DNA from 2 places in the Peribacillus sp. FSL K6-1552 genome. Region 1 is predicted to be linked to the other one. Evidence: predicted binding sites of a transcription regulator. Region 1 holds the regulator's gene; the other holds the start of a gene.
What was found. Region 1 encodes Rex, which represses fermentation and respiration genes when NADH is low (regulators of the CRP and FNR family bind a similar motif). Its sites were predicted from a motif close to TTGTGAAATATTTCACAA; they were not measured.
Positions count from the first base shown of each region.

Region 2: a site for Rex is predicted at 1,694-1,711, ahead of NST21_RS14055 (nitrate/nitrite transporter). Genes of this name have one in related genera too.

Region 1 is NZ_JBBOST010000001.1:317,430-322,413, forward strand. It holds gene tsaD (tRNA (adenosine(37)-N6)-threonylcarbamoyltransferase complex transferase subunit TsaD) at 1-888, shown strand, start outside; gene NST21_RS01650 (ABC-F family ATP-binding cassette domain-containing protein) at 1,169-3,088, opposite strand; gene moaC (cyclic pyranopterin monophosphate synthase MoaC) at 3,219-3,728, shown strand; gene NST21_RS01660 (redox-sensing transcriptional repressor Rex) at 3,763-4,422, shown strand; gene NST21_RS01665 (YdiK family protein) at 4,451-4,666, opposite strand; gene NST21_RS01670 (CPBP family intramembrane glutamic endopeptidase) at 4,663-4,984, opposite strand, start outside.
Region 2 is NZ_JBBOST010000001.1:2,899,000-2,903,983, reverse strand. It holds gene nirB (nitrite reductase large subunit NirB) at 1-207, opposite strand, end outside; gene NST21_RS14055 (nitrate/nitrite transporter) at 350-1,555, opposite strand; gene NST21_RS14050 (ribonuclease H-like YkuK family protein) at 2,338-2,880, shown strand; RNA gene ssrS (6S RNA) at 3,098-3,284, opposite strand; gene NST21_RS14040 (SRPBCC family protein) at 3,785-4,282, opposite strand; gene NST21_RS14035 (ArsR/SmtB family transcription factor) at 4,398-4,697, opposite strand.

The DNA.
Region 1 (4,984 bases):
TTTGGTGGTGTTGTACCTGAAATAGCGTCCCGACACCATGTAGAGCAAATTACAATCGTGCTTGAAGAGGCTTTGCTTCAGGCTGGTGTGACGTACGAAGATTTGGACGCTATTGCTGTTACAGAAGGTCCTGGGCTAGTAGGGGCATTGTTAATAGGTGTTAATGCTGCTAAAGCAGTGGCATTCGCTCATGGAATCCCGCTTGTTGGAACGCACCATATCGCGGGCCATATATATGCAAATAGACTTGTTCAAGAAATTCAGTACCCAGCCCTCTCATTAGTCGTTTCAGGAGGCCATACGGAATTGGTGCTTTTAGAGGAGCCCGGTTCCTTTAAAGTAATAGGGGAGACGCGGGACGATGCAGCAGGAGAGGCATATGATAAAGTAGCTCGAACTTTAGGACTTCCTTATCCAGGCGGTCCTCATATCGATAGGCTTGCACAAGAGGGTTCACCATCTTTGAAACTGCCTCGGGCATGGCTGGATGGCAGCTATGACTTTTCTTTCAGTGGGTTGAAATCAGCTGTAATTAACACTTTGCATAATGCAGAACAACGTGGAGAAAAAATTGATCCTAAAGATTTGGCCGCAAGTTTCCAAGCAAGCGTCATAGAGGTACTTGTGACAAAAGCTGTAAAAGCTGCTAAGGAATATGATGTGAAACAGGTGTTACTTGCAGGTGGTGTTGCCGCTAATAAAGGCCTACGGGAAGCACTAACTGAAGCCTTTATGGATTTACCAATGGATATTTCTATTCCCCCTTTATACCTTTGTACGGATAATGCAGCTATGATTGGTGCAGCTGCAAGTGTCATGTTCGAAAAAGGGAAGCGCTCTGGGTTAGATTTGAACGGAAACCCCGGATTAGATTTAGAAGTTTTCTAACGATAAAAAAGGCAGGATACCAAACTTCGGTATCCTGTCTTTTTTATCATGTTTTAAAAAAATAGAATATTCTGTGGATAACGTTTTTTTATTATTCAAACCCGCTGTGTATAACCAATTGTTATGTGGATAAGTGCATAAGTTTCTGTGGATATTGTGGATAAATTGATTGAGTAGCTATTGAGTAGCAACTTGTTTGTGTATAAAAATGTGGATAACTTTGAGTGGATCTTTTCAAAACATCATGTAAAGACCGAGTTAAATAACTCGGTCCGATTGTTTATTCTTCTAATTCAGCCCATTCTTCAAGATGCTGATCTAAAGTTTCCTGTGCTTTATCAAGCTTCGTCTGAACTTCCATTACCTTTTCATGGTCTTGGAAGACGTTTGGGTCACAAAGGAGCTCATTATACTCGTTTATTTCAGTTTCGAGTAGCTCCATGGCTGCTTCGATTTCCTCGATACGGCGTTTTCGCTGGCGTTCTGCTTTTTTTGCTTCTTTATCAATTTTGTAGTTTGTCTTTTCAACGATTAGTTCTACAGTGTTTGATTTATTTTGTTGTTCGAGTGCTTCGATTTCTGCTTGCTCTTGTTTCTTCTCTACATAGTAATCATAATCGCCGAGAAACTCTTCATTGCCGTCTTTGGATAGCTCAATGACCTTTGTTGCAATTCGATTAATAAAATAACGGTCATGTGAGACGAAAAGAATGGTTCCTGGATAATCTATCAAAGCGTTTTCAAGCACTAATTTGCTGTCGAGATCTAAATGGTTCGTTGGTTCATCAAGAATTAAAAAATTCCCTTTTTCCATCATCATTTTGGCTAAAGCAAGCCGTGCCTTTTCACCACCGCTTAGTGTCGAAACGGTTTTCAATACATCATCTCCACTAAAAAGGAAATTACCAAGTACTGTGCGGATATCTTTTTCCGGTTTAAGGGGATAATCATCCCATAGTTCATTTAGTACGCGTTTATTAGAAATCAAATTGGCCTGTTCTTGATCGTAGTAGCTGACCTCGACGTTCGTTCCAAAACGGAAATCGCCAGAAATTGCAGGCAGCTTGGATATAATAGTTTTCAATAACGTCGATTTACCAACGCCATTTGGACCGACAAGGGCAATACTTTCTCCTTTTGTCATCCGAGAGTTAATATTATTAGATACTGTTTCCCCTTCATAACCAATAGCTAAGCTTTGAAGATGAAGTACTTCGTTTCCGCTTTGCTTTTCAATTTGGAAGGAAAAATTAGCAGATTTTTCGTCACCTTGTGGCCTGTCCAATACGTCCATCTTTTCGAGCTGCTTGCGCCTGCTTTGCGCTCTTTTCGTGGTCGAAGCTCTTGTGATATTACGTTGAACAAAGTCACGCAGCTTTTCGATTTCACCTTGTTGTTTTTCGAATTGCTTCATGTCCCGTTCATAATCTTCCGCTTTTCCTTCTAAGTAAGAACTGTAATTACCATAGTACTTTTTCATATTATTTCTTGAAATTTCATACACCTGGTTTACAACTTTATCTAGAAAATAGCGGTCATGGGAAACAATAAGTACAGCACCTTGGTAACTTTGTAAATATTGTTCAAGCCAGGAGAGAGTTTCGATATCCAGGTGGTTTGTTGGCTCATCGAGAATCAATATATCGGGCTTCTTTAAAAGCAGCTTTCCTAATGCAAGCCGTGTTTTTTGGCCTCCACTCAACGTGGAAATGAGAGTGGAATAGTCAAAGTCACCAAACTGAAGACCATGTAATACGGAACGGATATCTGCTTCATATTGATAGCCCCCCTTTTCTTTAAAGGCTACCTGTAAAGTGTCATATTCATTTAACACCTTTTGGTAAAGTATTTCGTCTTCAAAAGTGTCAGGCTTGGCCATTTCGGCCTCAAGTCTGCGCAGTTCTTTCTCTTGCTCTATCAGGTCTTTGAATACAGTCAGCATCTCATTCCAAATGGAAAGTTCAGATTCTAAACCTGTATCCTGTGCCATATAGCCAATAGTGACGCCTTTGGGTTTGATGATCTCACCGCCATCATGGGAAAGTTGTCCGGCTATGATTTTTAGCAGAGTTGATTTTCCAGCGCCGTTTCGGCCAACTAGGGCAATTCGATCTTTATTTTGAACTTCGAGCTTCATATTTGATAAAATAAGTTCAGCTCCGTAATATTTGGATAGTTGATTGATTTGTAATAAAATCATAAATTTTCACCTCAATTGATTATTGTTAGTGTAACGTATTATAGTAATTATCGGCAACAGCTGAGGTTTAAGCAAAAACAAGCTGTTACATAATGTGGAATAATAGTGTATGATTTAGGAGGGGTTATTAATGGGGGACTTAACGCATTTTAATGAACAAGGCAGAGCTAAAATGGTTGATGTGAGTGCGAAGCCTGAAACCATTCGGACGGCAACAGCTCAATCGAGTATCTTATTGAACGATGAAATATATGAAAAAATCACGAACCAGAAAATGAAAAAAGGTGATGTTCTGTCAGTTGCACAGGTTGCAGGCATCATGGCAAGCAAAAATACATCCAATATAATCCCGATGTGTCACCCTATTTCTCTACAAGGGGTCAATATAGCCTTTGATTGGGTAAAAGAAGAACAAGGTTATAGGCTTAAAATAGAAACAGAAGCCAAGACAAAAGGGAGTACAGGTGTTGAAATGGAAGCGTTAACAGCTGCATCTGTGACCGCTTTAACTGTCTACGATATGTGTAAGGCTATTGATAAAGGAATGGTAATCGGGCCTACATTTTTAGTGGAGAAAACAGGTGGGGTGTCTAGTAGCGATTACAAAAGACAGTTGAATCAAACAGATAAAGAAGAATAAGTTTGAAAAGCATGTGTGAAGGCGGGGAAGAACGATGAACCATGACCCAAAGATACCGCAGGCAACGGCCAAAAGGTTGCCCTTATATTATCGATTTTTAAAGAACTTACATTCCTCAGGTAAACAAAGAGTATCCTCGGCAGAGCTTAGCGAAGCTGTAAAAGTTGATTCGGCTACAATTCGCCGTGATTTTTCCTACTTTGGCGCGCTTGGAAAAAAGGGCTACGGCTATAATGTGAATTATTTACTATCCTTCTTCAGAAAAACACTAGATCAAGATGAATTGACAAAAGTGGCTTTAATTGGAGTAGGGAATTTAGGGACCGCTTTTTTAAATTACAATTTTTTGAAAAATAATAATACAAAGATTGAAATGGCATTTGAAGTTTCTGAAGATAAGGTTGGAAAGCGAATTGCTGATGTACCAATCTATCATATGGACCAAATAGATACCCTTTTGCAGGAAAATAATATTACAGCAGCTATTTTGACAGTACCTGCCCAAGTGGCTCAGACGATAACCGATCGTTTAGTTAAAGCTGATATTAAAGGAATATTGAATTTCACTCCTGCTCGGCTGACTGTACCGCCGTCTATAAGAGTTCACCATATTGACCTGGCCGTAGAGCTTCAGTCTCTCATCTACTTTTTAAAGCATTATCCTGTGGTAGAAGAAGTTGCATTAGAGGAATAAAAAAAACGCTGCGTCTTCGCAGCGTTTTTTATTTTTTCTTCTTATTGTTTGTGGATTTAATTTTAAAGTGCAGCATGATCATGCGTAACCCTGACCCAAAGTCAAGAGTCGCAATAAGTACGAGTATGTAGGCAAAGATTCCCCATCCTGATGAACTGACGCTTTGGATTGCGATAGCCGTAAAAAGAGCTCCTAAGGCTGTATAGATGATACCGATAAATAGTGGTGATTGACGACGTTTCATAATAAACCTCCGATAAAGGCCTGTGCAGTATCTAGCATTTTCTCAATATCTTCTCTATATAACACTTGAAGGATGATAACAAGGGTATTCATTGCAATATGTGCCACCATCGACACAAGGATACGACCTGTTTGCGCATAAAGAAATGCAAAGGTGAAGCCCATTGCTGTATATAAAAGAAGATGTTCGAGTTCACCATGCGCCAAGCCGAAAATAACTGAGCTGATTAAAGCTGAAATAAAGAAATTAAAGCGTTTATTAAGTGATCCGAAAATGATTTTCCGGAAAAGGATTTCTTCCAAAATAGGTCCAATTACT
Region 2 (4,984 bases), 2.6 Mb from region 1:
ATACCAGTTTCGATCATTTATCTTAATATCTTCAAATGATGTGTTGCCTTGCAGCACAGTCGACAATAAGATTCGATTATAGTTAACGTGTGGTTCACTACCGAAAATAGTAATCTCAAAAGCATTAGGATTATTCATAATAATTGACTCAATGCAACGCAATCCCGCCATACCGTTCCCAACTAATACTAGTTTTTGTCTATACATTTACTAACCTCCAACAAGTAATGAATTTTAGTATTAAACCATTGATAGGTAAGCAAATAATAAAGAGCTAATAGTGTTATCATTTAGCTCTCTAAAATGATTTATTTTTGTATTTTCTCCTTCTTTTTATTGAAAAATTGTTCTAGATTTTAACTGAATTCTTTCCAAGTACCCACGATTTTCTCCATGAGAGTTGAGCAAGAACCAAGATCATGAACGCCAAAATTCCAATTGCAGAAAATACTATAAATCCTGTAGCATATGTTCCAGTAATCTGTTTTAACGTTCCAAGTATGTTTGGAACCAAGAATCCGCCAACACCTCCAGCAGCTCCTACAATTCCTGTGATAAAACCAATTTCTTTAGAAAATCGCTGTGGAACTAACTGAAAGACAGCCCCGTTGCCCATTCCAAGAAATAGCATTCCGAGAAACAGTAAGATCGTAACGGTAGAAAAAGAATAAAGAAAACTAATACCAAACATACATAATGTGAGTCCGACAAATAAAAACATAAGTAGTTTAACTCCACCTATTTTATCGGCAATAAATCCTCCAACAGGACGAAAGAAACTTCCAGCGATGACACATAATGTAACAAATTCCCCGGCCCTTACTCTTGTTAACCCATACTCATCAACAAAAAAGATGCTTAAAAAGCTAGTAAACCCAATAAACCCTCCAAAAGTCACACTGTAGAGAATACAGAAATACCAAGTATCTCTAATTTTAAATACGTTGAAATATTCCTTGAGTGGTTTTGCAGGCGGTTGAGATGGGGCGTCCTTTGCAATTAAAATATAAATGACAAATACGATGGTTAAAGGAATCAAAGCTAACCCCATCACATTATGCCAACCAATAGACTCTGCAATACGCGGTCCAAACAATGTCGCAAACAGAGTTCCGCTGTTACCGGCTCCGGCAATGCCCATCGCAAGACCCTGTAAGTGAGGGGGATACCAGCGGCTAGCCATAGGAAGTGCTGCAGCAAAACTTGCACCTGCAACTCCGAGTAAAATCCCAATTAAATAGAGTTCCGCTAAACTTTCTCCGAATAACCATCCCCAAAAAAGTGGAATCATCGTAACAAGCATCCCACCGATCGCAGTTTTTCGTGGACCGATCCGATCAGTCAAAAAACCAAGAACGATTCGGAAAAACGAGCCTCCCAAAATCGGAATAGCTACAATCAAACCTTTTTCAGCTGGGGATAGCCCGAAATCCTTTGTAATATAGACACCGAGTGCACCTAGTAATACCCAAATCATGAAACTAATATCAAAATATAGGAATGAAGCTAATAATGACGGAGCATGCCCGCTTTTTTTCAATTCGGATATTTTCACTTTTCATCTCTCCTATCTTTTATTCATTGAATATTCACTTATTTTACTATTATAAAGGTGAGATTTCTTTATTCATGTAAGAAAACATTACATACTTTTTTTGAAAGTTATAGAATTTTAATACTTTAAAGCAGTTATTAGTTAAAATTTTCATAATTTCAAATTTGGATTTTCTTCGATAAACCTTACTCTGTCATATCATTTGGATGATGTTTGGATCTTTTCTAAGGTGATATATAAAATTACAAGCTTAATTTATTTTTCAGTTAAAGCCGAGATACACCAATCGATAACTTCTATTAACTTTTTTTCGTAAAAGATTATCATGAAATTCTTCTTTCTTACAAAAAAAAAGAGAAGCCTGAGGCTCAGACTTCTGTTCGCTTTAAATCTCTACATTTTAAAATAAATGGCTTACTTAACATCTGTATAAGGAATCAATAAGTTAGAAACCGAAAAAATTCCTAATGGATGCTCTTTCTATGTATGTTTAGTTAGGGATATATATTTTCGAACCGTTAACGATTCAAACTATTAATGAGCTTCATCAGCAAAGGTCGTTCTCGTCCATATCGGTATCTCTCAAATAGATTTTTCATTAAGGATTTTGCTTACTTAATAAGAGCTCTTTCTTACATTTCCTTTTATTGATGACTACGTCTTCATTTGGGGGTTGTTTTACTCACTGCACGAAACAAGAACTTACTTCATATGATGTGTTATTGGCGGGAAGTAGATATCGAACAATCAGTAATAGCCAGGGAAAGGTTGGGTGCAACAATATGAGGCAATATCCAATTCATAACATTCCATTTCAAAATCTTCAGGAAAAAAACATGTCATTTGAAGAGGTATTCGAACATATTGTAGAGTTCATGAAATTAAATCCATCTGGTAACTATCGATTGATGGTCGGTACTGATTCTCAAGTACATAAAAAACATACGGTTTTCATTACAGGCATTGTGATACAGCAGGTCGGGAATGGTGTGTGGGCTTGTATTAGAAAAGTGACGATTCCTAGAAGGATGACCCAATTACATGAACGTATTTCCCATGAATTGTCGTTAACTGAGGAGATTGTATCCATGTTTACGGAAGAAAGAAAAAATCAGTTGATCGATATTGTACTGCCTGCTGTATATCAAGGGGCAACGTTCATCATGGAGGGCCACATTGATATCGGGATTGGAAAACGGAACAAAACAAGTGAGTTTGTAAAAGAAATGGTAGCTAGGATGGAATCCATGGGAGTGGAACCCAAAATTAAACCCAATGCTTTCGTTGCCTCAAGTTATGCCAATCGGTATACAAAGCAAGAATAAATGTTGCCAAAACAACATGTAAGGTACCAAGCTGTAAACAATGGCATTTTTTTAAAAAAAGTAGAACGGTTGAAAAAAATATATTAGTTCAAAATGGGTTCGATATTATCGGTTCGGTTCTTCAGACTACAAAGCGATACATACAATTCCTATAGGACGTTGTGAAAAAAACAGCACAAAACCGGCCTCAGACCGAGACCGGTTTCAACATTTAAAGATGTAAGCCGCCATTGCCGTATTCAGTAAGAAAGTTTTAAACCACCACTCCTCAAAGTGGGTGTTTGCAGAAACAATCCTGTTGTCCAAGTCAGTGACAAGGCATAACATTCCTGTTTCAATATAAAACTCCCTATTACAGCTTAAAGGTTAAAACTTAATAATCATTACGAACAGCGCAGCTTCTATAGTTATATTACCTAAACTCCGCTCATTCAGCAATGTGAATAATTACCATTATCTAAAAAGATTCAGCAAAGCCCTATACAACCTAAAAATAGCTATGAATGAATTGAACATTTGTAAATCAAAATATCGGTATATTCCCATTTTTACTAACTTAAATGATCACTGTCTCAAGAGTTTATATAACACCCATTCGATAAAAATATATTTATATTGAATGAAACGATTGATTAAAAAAACCTATATAACCCCTGGTTTTTTTCTTGAAGGTGTAATCCTGTTTCTTTGTTAGAAAAGGTGGGCAGGGCGAAATTTTTTTCATATCCTTCCCTGGCTACTGATATAATAGAATCTATTAAAAAAGGTCAACCAGTAATTTTTATTGGTCGACCTTATAATACGAACTATCCGATAGTTAAACAAGCACCTTATTTTCTATTGCATTATTGCGTATTTCCGAAATAAAAGCACGAGCGAAAGTAGACGCTCGTGTGAATGTAATTTAAGATGGATAATTAATTTTACCAGTTTCAACTAATTGTTTTAACCCTTCAAACATATAACCCCAACCTTGTTCAGTTTGACTATTATATTCATTCTGTGCTTTTTCAATGTCTTCCTCAGTCCAACCTTTTTCGTGAGGAACGACAATCAATTGTGTGAAGGTCATCTCGCAACCATTTTCAAAAGGTTTAATTTCAACGGTAATCCTGTCCTCCGTATCACTGAATTGTGGCATTTTAAATGTGAAAACTAATTTACTTGGTGAGTCAACTTCTATGTACTTACCAACTGCCCTGTAATCTTTACCTTCTCTATGGTCGACAATTTCCCAGAAGCCACCTACTATAGGCTCATTGTTAGCCACTTTATTCGTTGATTCCATTGTAAAAAACCATTTTCTCATCATTTCTGGGTTCAACCAAGCGTCAAATACTCTTTCCGCCGGGACATCAAAACGACGAATCATAGTAAGTGTTGTTGTTGATGTATTAACCATCTTTATCAACCTTTCCTAAATAAGTTAATTATTAAATTGTACTAATAATCTAATGTTCTTCCTTTTTGGCTTTATTTAGCTCACATCCAAGAACATCAAACTGCCTGTTTCAAAATCACTCATAAAAACGAAGCCATTCTGTAGCGGATGATAACGAATCGGGATTTAGACGACATATATGTGTTCTCCCTTTCGTTGTCTTATTAAGTAATCCTGCCCGTTCTAAAACTTTGATATGCTTAGAAATTGCTGCTAAAGACATATCAAAAGGTGCTGCCAGTTCTGAAACTGTTCGGTCATTAGAGGCAATAAGACGAACTATTTCTCTTCGAGTTGGGTCAGCCAAAGCTTGGAAAATATTATCTAGTTTATCATTATTTTGTTCAACCAAATGGTTAACTATAATGATAACCATTTGGTTAAATAAGATCTTTGTGCCTTTTATTTTTAACAGATTCGTGTAATGTATAACATCAACTCTTTATTTCACTATCTTGCTTACGTTAGGGCAACAAGAAAAGCGATTTATTCCGATAACTGCCTAATATAGCGGAAGCTCTTCTATATAATGTAAGTTCCTCATAGAATAAGTGATGGATGATAAATAAATACTTAGCTGTAAGCTAAATTGGAATGCAACTCTTAAATCATTCCCTTTTCTTTATGTAGATAGGGTAAACGCTACTTTTGAAGCAATAAATA